One region of the Ureibacillus sp. FSL W8-0352 genome, then DNA from elsewhere that is predicted to be linked to it. Evidence: a T-box and tRNA genes for the amino acid it is inferred to sense, from the RefSeq annotation. Region 1 holds a T-box; the other holds one or more tRNA genes.
What was found. A T-box is a leader RNA that pairs with one kind of tRNA and senses whether it is charged. The one in region 1 lies ahead of ileS (isoleucine--tRNA ligase), so its partner is inferred to be a tRNA-Ile.
Positions count from the first base shown of each region.

Region 2: it has a tRNA-Ile gene. The T-box ahead of ileS (isoleucine--tRNA ligase) is inferred to sense a tRNA for this amino acid. The anticodon was not compared.

Region 1 is NZ_JBBOQT010000001.1:57,613-66,695, reverse strand. It holds gene ileS (isoleucine--tRNA ligase) at 1-1,636, opposite strand, end outside; T-box leader at 1,737-1,967, opposite strand; gene NST98_RS00355 (DivIVA domain-containing protein) at 2,039-2,593, opposite strand; gene NST98_RS00350 (YlmH family RNA-binding protein) at 2,679-3,464, opposite strand; gene NST98_RS00345 (YggT family protein) at 3,549-3,812, opposite strand; gene NST98_RS00340 (cell division protein SepF) at 3,836-4,294, opposite strand; gene NST98_RS00335 (YggS family pyridoxal phosphate-dependent enzyme) at 4,307-4,978, opposite strand; gene NST98_RS00330 (hypothetical protein) at 5,054-5,290, opposite strand; gene sigG (RNA polymerase sporulation sigma factor SigG) at 5,504-6,283, opposite strand; gene sigE (RNA polymerase sporulation sigma factor SigE) at 6,389-7,096, opposite strand; gene NST98_RS00315 (sigma-E processing peptidase SpoIIGA) at 7,117-7,944, opposite strand; gene ftsZ (cell division protein FtsZ) at 8,209-9,083, opposite strand, start outside.
Region 2 is NZ_JBBOQT010000001.1:1,316,976-1,326,058, forward strand. It holds gene NST98_RS06670 (ISL3 family transposase) at 106-1,134, shown strand; gene NST98_RS17265 (transposase) at 1,150-1,359, shown strand; gene tnpC (IS66 family transposase) at 1,363-2,937, opposite strand; gene tnpB (IS66 family insertion sequence element accessory protein TnpB) at 2,986-3,339, opposite strand; gene NST98_RS06685 (hypothetical protein) at 3,329-3,526, opposite strand; tRNA gene NST98_RS06690 (tRNA-Glu) at 3,807-3,878, opposite strand; tRNA gene NST98_RS06695 (tRNA-Ser) at 3,890-3,982, opposite strand; tRNA gene NST98_RS06700 (tRNA-Asn) at 3,986-4,060, opposite strand; tRNA gene NST98_RS06705 (tRNA-Ile) at 4,066-4,142, opposite strand; tRNA gene NST98_RS06710 (tRNA-Gly) at 4,145-4,218, opposite strand; tRNA gene NST98_RS06715 (tRNA-Phe) at 4,225-4,297, opposite strand; tRNA gene NST98_RS06720 (tRNA-Asp) at 4,305-4,380, opposite strand; tRNA gene NST98_RS06725 (tRNA-Met) at 4,385-4,461, opposite strand; tRNA gene NST98_RS06730 (tRNA-Ser) at 4,482-4,574, opposite strand; tRNA gene NST98_RS06735 (tRNA-Ile) at 4,604-4,680, opposite strand; tRNA gene NST98_RS06740 (tRNA-Met) at 4,687-4,760, opposite strand; tRNA gene NST98_RS06745 (tRNA-Ala) at 4,785-4,860, opposite strand; tRNA gene NST98_RS06750 (tRNA-Pro) at 4,872-4,948, opposite strand; tRNA gene NST98_RS06755 (tRNA-Arg) at 4,961-5,037, opposite strand; tRNA gene NST98_RS06760 (tRNA-Leu) at 5,054-5,142, opposite strand; tRNA gene NST98_RS06765 (tRNA-Gly) at 5,148-5,222, opposite strand; tRNA gene NST98_RS06770 (tRNA-Leu) at 5,235-5,319, opposite strand; tRNA gene NST98_RS06775 (tRNA-Lys) at 5,333-5,404, opposite strand; tRNA gene NST98_RS06780 (tRNA-Thr) at 5,409-5,484, opposite strand; tRNA gene NST98_RS06785 (tRNA-Val) at 5,493-5,568, opposite strand; rRNA gene rrf (5S ribosomal RNA) at 5,576-5,691, opposite strand; tRNA gene NST98_RS06795 (tRNA-Glu) at 5,769-5,840, opposite strand; tRNA gene NST98_RS06800 (tRNA-Ser) at 5,852-5,944, opposite strand; tRNA gene NST98_RS06805 (tRNA-Asn) at 5,948-6,022, opposite strand; tRNA gene NST98_RS06810 (tRNA-Ile) at 6,028-6,104, opposite strand; tRNA gene NST98_RS06815 (tRNA-Gly) at 6,107-6,180, opposite strand; tRNA gene NST98_RS06820 (tRNA-Phe) at 6,187-6,259, opposite strand; tRNA gene NST98_RS06825 (tRNA-Asp) at 6,267-6,342, opposite strand; tRNA gene NST98_RS06830 (tRNA-Met) at 6,347-6,423, opposite strand; tRNA gene NST98_RS06835 (tRNA-Ser) at 6,444-6,536, opposite strand; tRNA gene NST98_RS06840 (tRNA-Ile) at 6,566-6,642, opposite strand; tRNA gene NST98_RS06845 (tRNA-Met) at 6,649-6,722, opposite strand; tRNA gene NST98_RS06850 (tRNA-Ala) at 6,747-6,822, opposite strand; tRNA gene NST98_RS06855 (tRNA-Pro) at 6,834-6,910, opposite strand; tRNA gene NST98_RS06860 (tRNA-Arg) at 6,923-6,999, opposite strand; tRNA gene NST98_RS06865 (tRNA-Leu) at 7,016-7,104, opposite strand; tRNA gene NST98_RS06870 (tRNA-Gly) at 7,110-7,184, opposite strand; tRNA gene NST98_RS06875 (tRNA-Lys) at 7,250-7,321, opposite strand; tRNA gene NST98_RS06880 (tRNA-Thr) at 7,326-7,401, opposite strand; rRNA gene NST98_RS06885 (23S ribosomal RNA) at 7,525-9,083, opposite strand, start outside.

The DNA.
Region 1 (9,083 bases):
GATATTTCATGCCTCGTTCAACAAGCACACCTTGGTGAGTGGAACCAGAATCGAACCACACGTCCATAATATCTTTTTCTTTCGTAAATTTTCCGTTTGGACTGCCTGGATGAGTAAAACCTTCAGGTAATAAATCTTTTGCTTCTTTTTCAAACCAAATATTTGAACCGTGTTCACGGAACAATTTTGCTACGTGAGCAATTGTTTCTGGCGTAATAATTTCTTCTCCATTTTCAGCGTAAAATACCGGAATGGGCACACCCCAAGCCCGTTGACGGGAAATACACCAGTCACCACGATCGCGAATCATGTTGTAAAGGCGAATTTTACCCCAGCTTGGTGTAAATGTTGTATTTTCAATCGCTTCCAACAATTGATCGCGGAACGGTTCGATGGAACAGAACCATTGCGGCGTTGCACGGAAAATAACCGGTTTTTTTGTACGCCAGTCATGTGGATAGGAGTGCGTAAAGAAATTTAATTTTAATAAAGCTCCGACCTCTTTTAATTTTTCAGTCACCACTTTATTGGCATCATCATAGAACATGCCTTCAAATCCAGGTGCTTCATTAGTATAGCAGCCTCGGTCATCGATTGGGCTCAATACGTCCAAACCGTATTTTTTCCCTACGATATAGTCGTCTTCCCCGTGTCCAGGTGCAGTATGAACACATCCAGTACCTGCATCGAGTGTTACGTGTTCTCCAACCATTACTAAAGAATCGCGGTCATAGAATGGATGTTTCGCAACAATATATTCCAATTGTTGTCCTTTTACTTCTTGAACGATTTCAACTTGTTCCCATCCAATTTCTTTTGAAACGTTTTCAATCAATTCTTTTGCAACGATATATAAGTTGCCATCCACTTTCACAACGGCATACGTAAATTCCGGGTTAACAGAAATACCTAAGTTAGCTGGAATTGTCCAAGGTGTAGTTGTCCAGATGATGAATTTTGCATCTTCAGGAACAACGCCTTTTGCGTCTTTAATTTCAAAGCTCACATAAATGGATGGTGATTTCACATCTTTATATTCAATTTCCGCTTCCGCCAATGCAGACTCGGAAGACGGAGACCAGTAAACAGGTTTTAACCCTTTGTAAATGTACCCTTTCTCCGCCATGCGGCCGAACACTTCAATTTGGCGGGCTTCGAATTCAGGTTTTAATGTAATGTATGGATTTTCCCAATCACCCCGTACGCCTAAACGCTTGAATTGGGCCTTTTGATTTTCAATTTGTTCGTAAGCATATTCTTCGCAAAGTTTGCGGAATTCGGCAATTGACATTTCTTTGCGATTAACACCTTTTTTCGTTAACGCATGTTCAATTGGAAGCCCGTGCGTATCCCAACCTGGAATATATGGAACATGGTAACCTGTCATAGAACGATGACGGTTAATCATATCTTTAAGGATTTTATTTAATGCATGTCCAATATGAATATCCCCGTTTGCATATGGAGGACCATCATGTAATACGAATTCTGGACGACCTTTCGTACGGTCATTTACCAGCTTATTAATATTCATTTGTTCCCATTTTTCTTGAATTTTTGGTTCGTTAACCGGAAGATTTCCACGCATTGGAAAATCAGTTTTAGGCATTAATAACGTATCTTTATACTCTACCATTCAACTTCCTCCTTTAATTATTTTGACCTATACGTATTTTTAAATTTAAATTTTGCAAAATAGAAATTCACTCTCAAAATAAAAAAAGTTTCTCTATCCCTATAGGGACGAGAAACGATTGCCCGTGGTACCACCCTTATTCACAACGTCAATAAAATAATTGACCGTTGCCTCATGACACTGTAACGTCGTGTAAAACGAAATCACTTACTTTCCTTTCAGTGATTTGGCTCAGGAGCGATTTTCTTTTTTGCTGCTTGTTCGAGCTTCCACCGTCCTCGAATCGCTAGTTGCCGCAAGCAAAAAATACTGTCTCCGTCAACACCTATTATCCCTGTTGATTAAATTCCTGTGTATCAGTATATGAAAATCATACCACCCAGTCAAGTATTAAGAAAATTATTACAATTTCCCTTGTTCTGATGTACTATTTTTAAGAAATTCTTCTTCATCCTCTAACTTAAATTGTTCTTGTATCTCCGTTAATCCAATATCGTATTCCATTAAGTGATCCCAATCATCGGCATTCAACAAGTCCAGCTGCGCTTCTACTAACATTTTGAAACGGTTTCGGAATACTTTTGATTGCTTTTTTAATGCATCAATTTCAATTGTTATTTTCCGTGCTTTTGCTAATGCTTCGTTGACAATACGATCCGCATTTTTTTCCGCTTCTTTAATGATAAGTTTTGCCTCTTGTTGAGCATTTCTGCGTACTTCCTCTGCCGCTTCTTGCGCTACGACAATCGATTTTTGCAAAGTATCTTCCATTGTATTATAGTGCTCCATTTGAGCAGTCATTTGTTTTACCTTTTCTTCAAGCTCTTTTTTCTCCCGTATAATGAGCTCATAATCTTTAATAATTTGATCTAAAAATTCATTTACTTCGTCTTCTGCATAACCTCGAAAAGCCCTCGTAAATTCTTTATTATGTATATCAAGAGGTGATAGTGGCATGGTCTCGCACTCCTTAGTCAAAATGTAAGCTTATTATTATTATAACGTTCGATGAAGTTCTTTACAGTAAATTTTTAAAACAATCTTACTTTCGCTCAAATAGTCCTATTGTTAATCGAATTTTGTCTTTTTTCGTTCGCCCTTCAATACGTGTAATTTTGAAACGCCCAAAGCCTCGACAAGAAATTGTATCCCCTTCTTGCAGCTCATAGGATGTTTCTTCACAAAGAGCAAAATTCACTTTTACTTTCCCTCCACGAATTAAGTTTTGGGATTTTTGCCTTGAAATATTAAAACTATTTGATAATATGGCATCTAATCTCATTGAAGATACAGTAAGCACTTTCTCTATCCATTCATCTTGCGGAAGAATTAACTCTTCCATGTTTTCTAATTCATCAATCCGCACATTTATCCTGCCGATTTTCGTCAAATTAGTTTTCACGTAAAGCGCAATCTCTTTTGTACAGGCAAACTGAATAATTTCCTTATCAATGCGGATGTCCCCAAAATGTTTGCGGTCAATTCCTAAGGAAAGCAAAGCTCCTAACACATCCGGATGCCTTAATTCAACGAACTTGGAAGGGAATGTTAATTTTAATATGATAATTTCAAAATCTTTTATAGTTGGTTCAAAATAGGATGGGGCAATATACAGTCTTTTCCTTTCCGCTTCTTGAAACGCCCCTTCACTATAAACGTTAATTTCATCATGAGTTCCAATAATGGATTGTACTATATGTTGTTCTCTCGGATCTAAGAACACGGTTAATTTTGGGGCATATCGATCTTCCACTTCTTTTTTCCATTCAATGACACGTTCGATAAATGGTTGTTCATCTTTTCGAAAATGTTGCAAAATATTCTGCATGTCGTCAACTCTCTCATGAATAATTCAGAAAATAAAGAACATTATATAAAAAGGATGTGACTCTTCTTTGAGCCGCACCCATCGCTAAAATAGAATATAACTTAATACTTTATAAACTCCACGCTCAATAAATGTGAGAACAATTAAGGCGATAATTGGTGAAAAATCAATCATTCCAATCGGTGGAATAAATTTTCGGAAAAACCCTAAATAAGGTTCACAAAACTTTTCTAATATCTGACCAAAAGCAGTACCTCTAGATGCTGGAACCCAAGACATTAAGATATAAATAATCAACATTAATGAATAAATTTGAAATCCTATCGATATGATTTGTATAATCGCCATAAACTCCTAATTACCTCTCTATTTTAGATATCGTCGTAATAATAATTGGAAATTTCACCTTGCACTTCAACATTTTCTGGAGTGCATAGAAAAATATTGTCACCAATTCGCTGAATATCCCCACCTAGAGCATATACGGTGCCGCTTAAAAAATCAATGATGCGCTTTCCAGCCTCATGGTCAATTCGTTGAAGATTGACGATGATGGCACGTTTATTTTTTAAATGCTCAGAGATATCTTGTGCTTCAGCATACACCCTTGGCTCTACTATAACCACTTTGGCGTTTTTCAATGAATTTGCAGATTGAATATTAATAACATTTAACGTTTTCTCTTCACCATGGCTATTGACAATTTTTTTAGTTTTCCTAGTTACAGTCTCTTGTGGTAATGAAACTGGTTCTTTTGCTGTTGGTTGAATTTCTTGCTCTTCTTCTTCATCTAAGTAAAAGAAATTTTTTAATTTGCTAATCATGCCCATCTTTTCAACCCCCTATCCTACAAGAGCTGTTCCGATTCTTATAAAAGTTGCACCTTCTTCAATAGCAATCTCATAATCGTTGGACATCCCCATCGATAACTCTTGGCATGGTGCATACGGTAAATTCAGCTTCATAACCTCTTGTTGTAATTCTTTTAAATCACGAAAAACTTTTCGAATAATTTCTTCGTTGTCTGTATTTGGAGCCATTGTCATTAAACCGACTACTTGAATTTTGCTGAATTTTTCTAAGGATTGAATGAAAGGAATCACTTCTTCTTTGCTCAAGCCATGTTTTGATTCTTCACCTGAAACATTTGCTTGAACAAAACATTTTACTGGTTTTATTGCTCGCTTTTCAATTTCTTCCGCTAAGCTCATACGATCCAATGAATGTAAATAATCAATTTCATTAATGACTTTTTTTACTTTTTTTGATTGTAGGGTGCCAATATAATGCCAAGCAGCTTGATCTTGAATCGATTCTTTTTTCGCAAGTAATCCTTCTGGACGATTTTCGCCAAGATGAATTAATCCTGCATTTAATACTTCTTTCGTGCGTTCAACAGATACTTGTTTTGTTACTGCAATAATTTGAATATGATCATGCTGTCGGCCTGCTCTATTTTTGGCTCCTTCTATTCTTTGTTGAATAATTTCTAAGTTTTCGCGAATATTTGCCATCATAATCCCATCTTTACAACTATAGTTTCTTTCATTTTAACAATCAAATCTCTATTTTTCAATGAATACCAATAATTAAGAAACTCCTTTTACTAAAATGACATCTTTGCCGATTACTAAAATATCGTTGATGAATACTTTGCGAACAGGTTCTTCACCTTGTAGAAAGGTTAAAAACTTTTTTGGTTCTGATACAAGAAAAGCTGTAATCATTCCGGTTTGTTCACAAACTTCTGCATCGATAATGTACCCGATAAATCTGCCACTGCCCGCCTCAATTATTTCCTTTTGTTGAACTACTGAAAATTTCAATTGAATCTCCTTTCAATAAATGATTACTCCAAGAAAATACAAAACTTCGTTCAGAAAACTTCAAAATACTTTTGAATTTATTCTAGAGCAGCGATGAGAAGATAAAATTTAATCTATTTTACGACAAAAGCATACTCAATAGGAACTATACTACTCTTTATAAAAATAAAAACGCACTTGTGAAAAGTGCGTCGGATTTTACAGTGATGATCCTTATCCTAATTTATAGTCTTTTTGCATGGTTTCAATCGCATTCTTTTCAAGTCTAGAAATTTGAGCTTGTGATATTCCAAGGGATTTTGCTATTTCTGTTTGTGTTTCGCCATAGTAGAAGCGTTTTGCAAGAATTAATTGTTGACGTTCATCGAGCTTTTGAATACTTTCTTTTACACTAACATACGCAACCCATTGTTCTTCTGACACGGCTTCATCCCTTAATTGGTCCATGATATATACTGCATCTCCACCATCGGAATAAATCGGCTCCTGAAGAGAAAGGGGATCCTGGATTGCATCTAAAGCATACAGCACGTCTTCTTTTTTCATGTCAATCATTTCGGCAATTTGTTCAATTGTTGGCTCATATAAATTTTCAGATATGAACTTTTCTTTTGCCTGCATTGCTTTATAAGCTATATCTCTTAAAGATCTTGATACGCGAAGAGCATGATGATCTCTTAAGTGTCTTCGAATCTCGCCAATAATCATTGGTACAGCATATGTTGAAAATCTTACATTATGCTTTAAATCGAAATGGTCGATGGCTTTTAATAATCCGATACATCCAACTTGGAACAGGTCATCTGCTTGTTCACCTCGATAAGAGAATCTGCCGACGATACTCAGTACCAGCCGTAGATTACAAATCACCAATTCATCTCTAACCCATGTTTCTCCGTTTTTCAAACGAACAAATAGCTCTCTCATTTCTTCATGTTTTAATACTGGCAAAGAAGCAGTATCAACACCACAAAGCTCAACTTTTGTACGCACCATCTTCTTTTCCTCCAGACTTTTTATCTCTTGGATTGTTTTTTAAGTTTGTCCGAAAAGGAAAAGAATATGCGTATTGTTACTAGTCCAATTTCAGCCAATTCTTTATGAGATTGGTTGGTTTAAGGATTCTCTTAACTCGGAAATAATTTTCTTTTCTAAGCGAGAAATATATGATTGAGAAATTCCTAAGTGATCCGCAACTTCTTTTTGCGTCATTTCCTTTTTACCGTTTAAACCGAATCTGCATTCCATAATGTATCTTTCTCTCTCGCTTAATCCGTTAATAGCTTCAAACATTGACGCACGTTCAATTTTCTTCTCAACATCATTCATAATAATTTCTTCATCTGTGCCTAAAATATCTGATAGTAGCAGTTCATTACCGTCTGGATCTGAGTTTAATGGTTCATCTAAAGAAACTTCACCCTTCATACGACTTGTCTTTCTTAAATGCATTAAAATTTCATTTTCAATGCAGCGAGAAGCGTATGTGGCAAGTTTAATATTCTTTTCTTTATTGTAAGTTTCAATCGCCTTTATTAATCCGATAGAGCCAATACTAATTAAATCTTCTATAGGTGTACCTGTGTTATCAAAACGCCTTGCAATATATACAACAAGACGTAGATTTCTTTCAATTAATGTATCACGAGCTTTCATATCACCATTCATAAAGGCTTCTATTACTGACATTTCTTCTTCTCTAGATAATGGTACCGGCAATGAATCATGACCTCCTATATAGTATGTTTTTTTAGTGCGAAACTTACTAAATATTCTCGTGATCAGTTCTTTCAGTTTTTTAAACAACCATTCTCCCCCTTTATGAATTAGTTCAACGCTAAAACGTGGAGTATCATTTGTGCATTCTGCGGAAAACGAGCATCGTGTCTAGTAAAAACAACATATTCATCCAATATTTCCTTCTTTACGTTTCCGTAAAGAATCAGACGGTCAAAACGAAATGCTAATGCGGTTGACGTTTCTTTTTGGACCGTTGACAATATCAAAATTCTGATTTTAGGGTACATAAAGCTAGGAAACATTGTTAGTTGATAAGGATTCTTGTCGTCCCACGTAAGCAATCCTTCTTTTAATTCTTTTGGCAATTTATCTTCTACCGCTTGATACGATAAGAAATGAACCGGTTTTCCGCTAATTGGTTCCACACATTCATTTCCCGTATCAATGAATCCTTTCAACGAATATGTTTTTTGAAAAAGCTCTAATTCACAATCAACGACAAAGGATTGTTGCAACCTTTCTTTTGTCATATTTCTCCACTTCGAATGAATAAAAGTTAAACTAAGAACAGCGATACTTAAACAGAAGATAAAAAAAATAAGATCAGATTGTCTAAGTAAAAAAGGTAATAAACTTGTGAGCAAACCACCTAGAAAAAAGGTGGCGACAAGCAACACTGTTCCTTGTTTCAACAGTGTTTGAATTCGAAAGGAGAATGCGAGTCCAATTAATAAAAGAAAACTTGCAACTGCTCCTATAAATGTGTGATAAAGTATTGAAGACACGAGTCCGCTAATGAATGCACTGAATAACAATCTTCTTTTCCTTACATACAATCCCGTTATTTCCTTCGTAAACTTTAATAAAAAGTAATTAAATAACGTATTGTATAGTACGAGTAATTCTCCAATCATTTTAGCGTCCTCCTATTGATAGATTAACACTGTCTTCATGTGGAAAATGTCAAAACGTTGTAGGGAAAGCGGAGTTTTTATTGACAAAATATTGCATATACCGAGAAAATATGCATAAAAAAAGGAACAATCTAGCGTAATTTTTAATACGCTATATTGTTCCTTTGCTACTTTTTTCGTTGATAGATAGATATTTTACTTGAGAAAATGTCGAATTTTCTATTTTTGTGTAACATTATTTCTTAATATAAAACAAAGGTACTGTTACGGGTTTCGATGACGACGATTTCTTAAAAATGTTGGAATATCTAAAATATCTTCTTGTTGATTGCGATTATATTCCGCTTGCTGTTGCGGTTCTGTATTGCGTTCCCGCATTGGTTGTTGCTGTTGTTGTTGAACTATGTTTGGTTGTGAGCTGCGAGTATTGAAAGAAGGTCTTACACTTTGTGTGTTTTGAGGTGCAGCATCATCTGAAAAGCCCGTTGCAATTACTGTTACAATGATTTCATCATTTAAGTTTTCGTTAATCACTGATCCAAAAATCATATTCACTTCTTCATCAGATGCGGATGCAACGATATCCGCTGCTTCTTGCACTTCAAAAAGACTTAAATTTGTTCCTCCAGTAATATTCATAATGACACCTTTCGCGCCATCAATGGAAGTTTCAAGTAGTGGACTGGAAATTGCTTTTTTCGCAGCTTCAGTCGCACGATTTTCACCAGAAGCAATACCGATACCCATGAGTGCTGATCCCTTATTGGACATAATTGTCTTTACGTCCGCAAAGTCTAAGTTGATGAGACCTGGTGTAGCTATCAAGTCGGAAATCCCTTGCACTCCTTGACGTAATACGTTGTCAGCTTCACGGAAAGCTTCAAGCATTGGAGTGCTTTTATCAACAATTTGTAATAGTTTATCATTCGGAATGACAATCAGTGTATCCACCGCTTCTTTCATTGCAGCAATTCCACTAATTGCCTGTGTTTGTCTCTTCTTTCCTTCAAAGGAAAACGGTCTTGTCACAACTCCAACAGTTAATGCTCCCAAATCCTTTGCAATTTGCGAGATAACTGGTGCGGCACCTGTTCCAGTTCCTCCACCCATGCCAGCAGTGACAAATACCATATCTGCTC
Region 2 (9,083 bases), 1.3 Mb from region 1:
TAAAAACATATACAAATTAATAAAATATACTTGACTGATCGTAAGAATGAGACAGTGACAAAATGTAATCGACCAAAACCACATTTCCCAAAGGAGTTGCGTCACATGTCTCACCATCATTCCATACGAAACCTACTCAATATATTAGACAAAAATATCACATTTGATGAAAACTTTTGTTCTACCGAAACGATCAAAAAAGTAAAAGCGAAAGTCTTTCATGGGACGTTAACGTATCAACCAAAAGCTTGTTATGCTTGTGGACATGTCTTTGATGATCAAATCATTAAACACGGTTTTAAAACGTCTCTCATTAAAATGCCTAGCATTTCAGGTTTTCATACCTACTTAAAATTGCGTAAACAGCGTTATTTCTGTAAACATTGTCATTCCACGTTTACTTTAAAAACGAGCGTCGTGGCTAAAAACTGTTGTATTTCCAACAATACCAAAGTATCGATTGCTTTAAACGCCAAAGATAAAATATCCGAAAAAGATATTGCGATGAAACATCATGTTTCTCATGCCACTGTCAGTCGTGTCATTGACAGCTTTTATAGCTACTATCAACCAAATGTTCACTACCTTCCAAAGCATTTGTGTTTTGATGAGTTTAAATCAGTGAAATCCGCAGCTGGAGCGATGTCCTTTATTTTCTGCGACTCTGAAACGGGGGAGATTGTGGATATCGTGGAGGACCGGAGATTACCTGTCCTCAAAGAGTATTTCTTACGGTATTCCAAGAAGGCGAGAGATGCGGTAAAAACGATTGTCATCGATATGTACAGCCCTTATATTTCCTTAATCCAAGAAGTTTTCCCTAAAGCGGAAATCGTACTCGACAAATTCCATATCCTCCAACTATTTAGCAGAGCTTTAAACAAAACGCGCATCAACGTCATGAATCGGGATAAAAAGAATTACAATAAATTGAAAAAATACTGGAAGCTCCTTCTGAAAGATCAAACAAAACTTGATTATAAGAACTATAAATATCATCGTTGCTTTAAAAAGCATATGTGTGAGGTGGAGATTCTCCACTATCTCATTGATTTAGATTCTGAATTAAAAGCGTCCTATAAGTTATATCAATACGTACAATATTGCATAAAATCAAAGACTTTGAGCTCTTGAAGAAAACCCAGCTATATGAAAACCGCCATCAAGACAATCAACAAATACATCAATTACGTCGAGAATACGCTAAAGTACGATTATAATAACGGCATTTTAGAGGGGATTCATAACAAAATCAAAGTGATTAAACGTAAGCCCGAAATATGTGAGATAAATAAAAAAATGCGCACCCTCTGGTACGCACGACGAATAGCCCTTCAATCCAATATTTTTTCGGATTAAGGGCTATTTTGCCATTGCACATGATTCACAAATTGTTTTCGACCATGGCAAATAGCGATCTAATATTTCTGGCTGTTGATGGATTGGTAAACTTGGGAGTTCCGACAATACTTTCACTAAGTATTGATAAAAATCAATTCCATTAGCTTTTGCCGTTTCAGCCAAGCTTAAACAGATGGCGTTTGCATCGGCTCCCGATTCACTCACGGAAAACAGCCAGTTTTTTCGTCCAATGACATTCGGCCGAATCGCATTTTCAGCTGGGTTGTTGTCCATTTCAATGCGTCCATCATACAGAAAAGCTTTTAAACCTTCGGCGTGCTTCAATGTATATTCCGCAGCTTTGGCAAGGGCATTCTTCCCATAGAAAGGAGATTCGTCAATCCATTTGAAAAATGCCTCAACGATAGGTTTGGACTCTTTTTGTCTAGCTTTTCTCCGTTCGCTCGGCCGAAGTTTCTTAAATTTCCGTTCTAGGCGGTAAAGTCGATCACAATAATCGACACCAATCCGTCCATTTTTACTTTCGGCTTTTAACCAGTATCGACGAACATGAGCCCAGCAGTTGGCAAAATGAATATTTGGCACATCATGGTATGCAGAATATCCATCGCAGATAATCGTCCCTTTAAAGCCTTTCATAAAGTCAGTCAAAATTTCCCGACTTCGGGATAAAGCACTATGGAACAGAACAATTGCTGGACCTTGAGATCCTACGCTACGGAACACCCAGTTGTAAGCTTTAGATTGAGCTGGCTTTCCATCTGAGCGGTTCAATACTTGGGCATAGGTTTCATCGACATGAAGAATTGATTTTTTCATGAGGGTTTCTTTCATTCGATTATATAATGGAAGAAGCCAATCTTCTGCCGTGCGAATCACCCAGTTGGATAGGTTCTTATCATTGGTTAGTAAACCATAACGATGCCATTCCTTTACCTGCCTATATAAGGGTAAATAAAGAATAAATTTATCATAGATGAGTTTTGCTAAGACCGTTGGTCCTGCGATACTTCGCAGAATGGCAGGTTGCGGTGCTTTTCCACGTTTGATTTGTGAGTCTTTATTCGAATCTTTTTTACAAGACCTGCACTCATAAGCGTGTTCAATATGCTGAACACGCTTCATAGTAGCTGGTATGAATTTTGCTTCTTCTCGTACAATCGTGCTGCCAATCTCTGTCATAGGTGATTGACAACACTCGCATTGTAAGTTTTCTGGATGATGATGAATTTCTTCAATTTCTAAACCATCCATAAAAGAATCATTTCGTTTTTTCTTGTTATGTCGTTTACGAACAACTGTGTATGTCACAGTGTCCGTGCTTTTTTCTCCTGTGTGCTCAGGTTCATTAAAAAAAGAGTCGTCATCAAACAAAGAATACTGTCCGTCTGGAGCTTGATACTTTGATTTTTCAGATTTTGAGCCATAAAGCCGTTTAGTTAAATAACGAACTTGTTGTGACAATAATTCAATTTGTTTCAACAATTCATCATTTTTTTGATTGGCATGAGCTAGTTGCTCTTCTAATGACTGAATTAACTTTTCGTATGAATCATTGTTCACAACATCCACCACTTTTCCGTACTGATTCTATATAGAGTTGATTATATCATGAATCGGTATTTAGAAGACACCTTTTTTCGATTTTTGGATGGCTTTAGGTTGTTGAATCGAGAGCCCTTCGAGTAACCATCGAAGCTCCTGTTGAGTCAAATTTCGAACCTCATTTTCATTTCTGGGCCATTGGAGTTTGCCGTTATCGATTCGTTTGTATAACATGGCGAAGCCATCTCCATCAAAATACAAACATTTATAGCGGTCTTTCTTCCGTCCACAAAATAAGAAAATGGCGTTGCTATATGGATCCAGTTCGAAAGAATCCTGAATTAAGGTGGCAAGACCATCAATTCCTTTTCTCATATCCGTACGACCACAAATGATATAGATATTTTTACACTTAGTAAAATCATGAATCACTGCTATTCAACTCCTTGATGACCGTTTGAATGATGTGAGGTTTTACACCGGGGTAAAAGGAGATTTTAAAATTTGTTGCTTGAATAACGCATACAGGTTTGAGAGGACCACGACTCGTTGAGGGTGAAGTTGAATCAGAATCGGATTCCAAATTGACAGGGACGATATTTAATTTTTCAACTGCCAAACAAAAACACCTCCTCTGTAATCGATAACTCTATCTTACAGGGAGGTACGATCGATTGATATGCGTCGTTTGAATTCGGGCTTACGATTAAACGCATTTCTTTCGGTTATCGATCCTTCTATCACTTTAGAAACCGAATATTCATTACCCAAAACTTAGCGAAAATAAAAACAGCTTAGGGGAACCTCGAATTTCCCCTAAGCCATCCGATTACATATTACCAAATAATGTCACTAAAATTTATTCACCAACACCATTTGACAAAAAGCCGGTTTTTTTATGACCCCTACGGGATTCGAACCCGTGTTACCGCCGTGAAAGGGCGGTGTCTTAACCACTTGACCAAGGGGCCACAGCTATGTATGGCGGAGAAGGAGGGATTTGAACCCTCGCGCCGGGTTACCCCGACCTACACCCTTAGCAGGGGCGCCTCTTCAGCCTCTTGAGTACTTCTCCTTATGGCTCCGAAGGTAGGATTCGAACCTACGACCAATCGGTTAACAGCCGATTGCTCTACCACTGAGCTACTTCGGAATATATGGTGGGCCTAAATGGACTTGAACCATCGACCTCACGCTTATCAGGCGTGCGCTCTAACCAGCTGAGCTATAGGCCCATTGGAGCGGGTGATGGGAATCGAACCCACGACATCAGCTTGGAAGGCTGAGGTTTTACCATTAAACTACACCCGCATCAAGTGGGTCGGGACGGAATCGAACCGCCGACACTTTGATCTTCAGTCAAATGCTCTACCAACTGAGCTACCGACCCGTATTTATGGCGGTCCCGACGGGACTCGAACCCGCGATCTCCTGCGTGACAGGCAGGCATGTTAACCGCTACACCACGGGACCACTTTGGTTGCGGGGGCAGGATTTGAACCTGCGACCTCCGGGTTATGAGCCCGACGAGCTACCAGACTGCTCTACCCCGCGATAATAATTATTTTATATTATGGTGGAGGAAGAGGGATTCGAACCCCCGCGCGGTTTGACCCGCCTGTCGGTTTTCAAGACCGATCCCTTCAGCCAGACTTGGGTATTCCTCCATTTGTTTATTATCTATCTTTTCAACCTTTGGTGGACCTTGCAGGACTCGAACCTGCGACCGGACGGTTATGAGCCGTCTGCTCTAACCAACTGAGCTAAAGGTCCTTAAGATGGCGGTGGAGGGGATCGAACCCCCGACCTCACGGGTATGAACCGTACGCTCTAGCCAGCTGAGCTACACCGCCGTCAATTGTTATTCATTTATAATTTGGTGGAGCATAGCGGGATCGAACCGCTGACCTCCTGCGTGCAAGGCAGGCGCTCTCCCAGCTGAGCTAATGCCCCGTAGTTCCTGCTGGTCGGGAAGACAGGATTCGAACCTGCGACCCCTTGGTCCCAAACCAAGTGCTCTACCAAGCTGAGCTACTTCCCGGTTCACTTTTTTTGGCGCGCCAGGCAGGAGTCGAACCCACAACCTTCTGATCCGTAGTCAGACGCTCTATCCAATTGAGCTACTGGCGCTAACTTCTATTTTACATGGTGCCGAGGACCGGAGTCGAACCGGTACGGTAGTCACCTACCGCAGGATTTTAAGTCCTGTGCGTCTGCCAATTCCGCCACCCCGGCATTATTGGAGCGGAAGACGGGGTTCGAACCCGCGACCCCCACCTTGGCAAGGTGGTGTTCTACCACTGAACTACTTCCGCAATTTTTCTAAATGGTGCGGGTGAAGGGAGTCGAACCCCCACGCCGTAAGGCGCTAGATCCTAAGTCTAGTGCGTCTGCCAATTCCGCCACACCCGCAAATGTTTATTGATGAGCCATGAAGGACTCGAACCTTCGACCCTCTGATTAAAAGTCAGATGCTCTACCACTGAGCTAATGGCTCATGATGGTGCCGGCGAAAGGAATCGAACCCTCAACCTACTGATTACAAGTCAGTTGCTCTGCCAATTGAGCTACGCCGGCATATATCATGGTGGAGGATGACGGGATCGAACCGCCGACCCCCTGCTTGTAAGGCAGGTGCTCTCCCAGCTGAGCTAATCCTCCATATCAAGCCTAGCAACGTCCTACTCTCACAAGGGGAAGCCCCTTACTACCATCGGCGCTAAAGAGCTTAACTTCCGTGTTCGGTATGGGAACGGGTGTATCCTCTTTGCCATCGTCACTAGACTTATTAAGGACAAGAATTATTTTATCATATTCAATCTCTTTTTCAAGAGTTTTTTTTATTTTTTTTATTATTTTTATGACCCCTACGGGATTCGAACCCGTGTTACCGCCGTGAAAGGGCGGTGTCTTAACCACTTGACCAAGGGGCCACGGCTATGTATGGCGGAGAAGGAGGGATTTGAACCCTCGCGCCGGGTTACCCCGACCTACACCCTTAGCAGGGGCGCCTCTTCAGCCTCTTGAGTACTTCTCCTTATGGCTCCGAAGGTAGGATTCGAACCTACGACCAATCGGTTAACAGCCGATTGCTCTACCACTGAGCTACTTCGGAATATATGGTGGGCCTAAATGGACTTGAACCATCGACCTCACGCTTATCAGGCGTGCGCTCTAACCAGCTGAGCTATAGGCCCATTGGAGCGGGTGATGGGAATCGAACCCACGACATCAGCTTGGAAGGCTGAGGTTTTACCATTAAACTACACCCGCATCAAGTGGGTCGGGACGGAATCGAACCGCCGACACTTTGATCTTCAGTCAAATGCTCTACCAACTGAGCTACCGACCCGTATTTATGGCGGTCCCGACGGGACTCGAACCCGCGATCTCCTGCGTGACAGGCAGGCATGTTAACCGCTACACCACGGGACCACTTTGGTTGCGGGGGCAGGATTTGAACCTGCGACCTCCGGGTTATGAGCCCGACGAGCTACCAGACTGCTCTACCCCGCGATAATAATTATTTTATATTATGGTGGAGGAAGAGGGATTCGAACCCCCGCGCGGTTTGACCCGCCTGTCGGTTTTCAAGACCGATCCCTTCAGCCAGACTTGGGTATTCCTCCATTTGTTTCTTATCTATCTTTTCAACCTTTGGTGGACCTTGCAGGACTCGAACCTGCGACCGGACGGTTATGAGCCGTCTGCTCTAACCAACTGAGCTAAAGGTCCTTAAGATGGCGGTGGAGGGGATCGAACCCCCGACCTCACGGGTATGAACCGTACGCTCTAGCCAGCTGAGCTACACCGCCGTCAATTGTTATTCATTTATAATTTGGTGGAGCATAGCGGGATCGAACCGCTGACCTCCTGCGTGCAAGGCAGGCGCTCTCCCAGCTGAGCTAATGCCCCGTAGTTCCTGCTGGTCGGGAAGACAGGATTCGAACCTGCGACCCCTTGGTCCCAAACCAAGTGCTCTACCAAGCTGAGCTACTTCCCGGTTCACTTTTTTTGGCGCGCCAGGCAGGAGTCGAACCCACAACCTTCTGATCCGTAGTCAGACGCTCTATCCAATTGAGCTACTGGCGCTAACTTCTATTTTACATGGTGCCGAGGACCGGAGTCGAACCGGTACGGTAGTCACCTACCGCAGGATTTTAAGTCCTGTGCGTCTGCCAATTCCGCCACCCCGGCATTATTGGAGCGGAAGACGGGGTTCGAACCCGCGACCCCCACCTTGGCAAGGTGGTGTTCTACCACTGAACTACTTCCGCAAAATTAAGTGGAATACTTAATCTTTAATTATTTTATCATTGTTAATATATTAAAGTGAACGGGATGAGCCATGAAGGACTCGAACCTTCGACCCTCTGATTAAAAGTCAGATGCTCTACCACTGAGCTAATGGCTCATGATGGTGCCGGCGAAAGGAATCGAACCCTCAACCTACTGATTACAAGTCAGTTGCTCTGCCAATTGAGCTACACCGGCATATATTTTTAGCGATGGAGGACAATAGAATGAACTGGTGATTTCCTAATTTAATGGGATATCTTCTCTCTAATCCTCCGAATTAAATTATTCTTTCAAAACTGGATAACGACATTGAAATGATTGGTTAAGTCCTCGATCGATTAGTATCCGTCAGCTCCACACGTCACCGTGCTTCCACCTCGGACCTATCTACCTCATCGTCTTTGAGGGATCTTACTTGCTTATGCAATGGGAAATCTCATCTTGAGGGGGGCTTCATGCTTAGATGCTTTCAGCACTTATCCCGTCCACACATAGCTACCCAGCGGTGCCTTTGGCAAGACAACTGGTACACCAGCGGTGTGTCCATCCCGGTCCTCTCGTACTAAGGACAGCTCCTCTCAAATTTCCTACGCCCACGACGGATAGGGACCGAACTGTCTCACGACGTTCTGAACCCAGCTCGCGTACCGCTTTAATGGGCGAACAGCCCAACCCTTGGGACCGACTACAGCCCCAGGATGCGATGAGCCGACATCGAGGTGCCAAACCTCCCCGTCGATGTGGACTCTTGGGGGAGATAAGCCTGTTATCCCCGGGGTAGCTTTTATCCGTTGAGCGATGGCCCTTCCATGCGGAACCACCGGATCACTAAGCCCGTCTTTCGACCCTGCTCGACTTGTAGGTCTCGCAGTCAAGCTCCCTTATGCCTTTACACTCTGCGAATGATTTCCAACCATTCTGAGGGAACCTTTGGGCGCCTCCGTTACCTTTTAGGAGGCGACCGCCCCAGTCAAACTGTCCACCTGACACTGTCTCCCAAGCCGATCAGGCTTGCGGGTTAGAATTTCAGTACAACCAGGGTAGTATCCCAAGGGCGCCTCCAGGGAAGCTGGCGCTCCCCCTTCTACGGCTCCTACCTATCCTGTACAAGTTGCACCGAAATTCAATATCAGGTTACAGTAAAGCTCCACGGGGTCTTTCCGTCCTGTCGCGGGTAACCTGCATCTTCACAGGTACTATAATTTCACCGAGTCTCTCGTTGAGACAGTGCCCAGATCGTTACGCCTTTCGTGCGGGTCGGAACTTACCCGACAAGGAATTTCGCTACCTTAGGACCGTTATAGTTACGGCCGCCGTTTACTGGGGCTTCAATTCGGAGCTTCGCTTGCGCTAACTCCTCCTCTTAACCTTCCAGCACCGGGCAGGCGTCAGCCCCTATACTTCACCTTACGGTTTTGCAGAGACCTGTGTTTTTGCTAAACAGTCGCCTGGGCCTATTCACTGCGGCTCATCAGGGCTTGCACCCCAATGAGCACCCCTTCTCCCGAAGTTACGGGGTCATTTTGCCGAGTTCCTTAACGAGAGTTCTCTCGCTCACCTTAGGATTCTCTCCTCGACTACCTGTGTCGGTTTGCGGTACGGGCACCTCCCGCCTCGCTAGAGGCTTTTCTTGGCAGTGTGAAATCAGGAACTTCGCGCGTAACGCGCTCCCCATCACAGCTCGGCGTATTAGGAAGCGGATTTGCCTACTTCCACGCCTTGCTGCTTGGACACGCTCGACCAACGGCGTGCATTCCCTATCCTCCTGCGTCCCCCCATCACTCAAACGGCGGGGAGGTGGTACAGGAATATCAACCTGTTGTCCATCGTCTACGCCTTTCGGCCTCGACTTAGGTCCCGACTAACCCTGAGCGGAC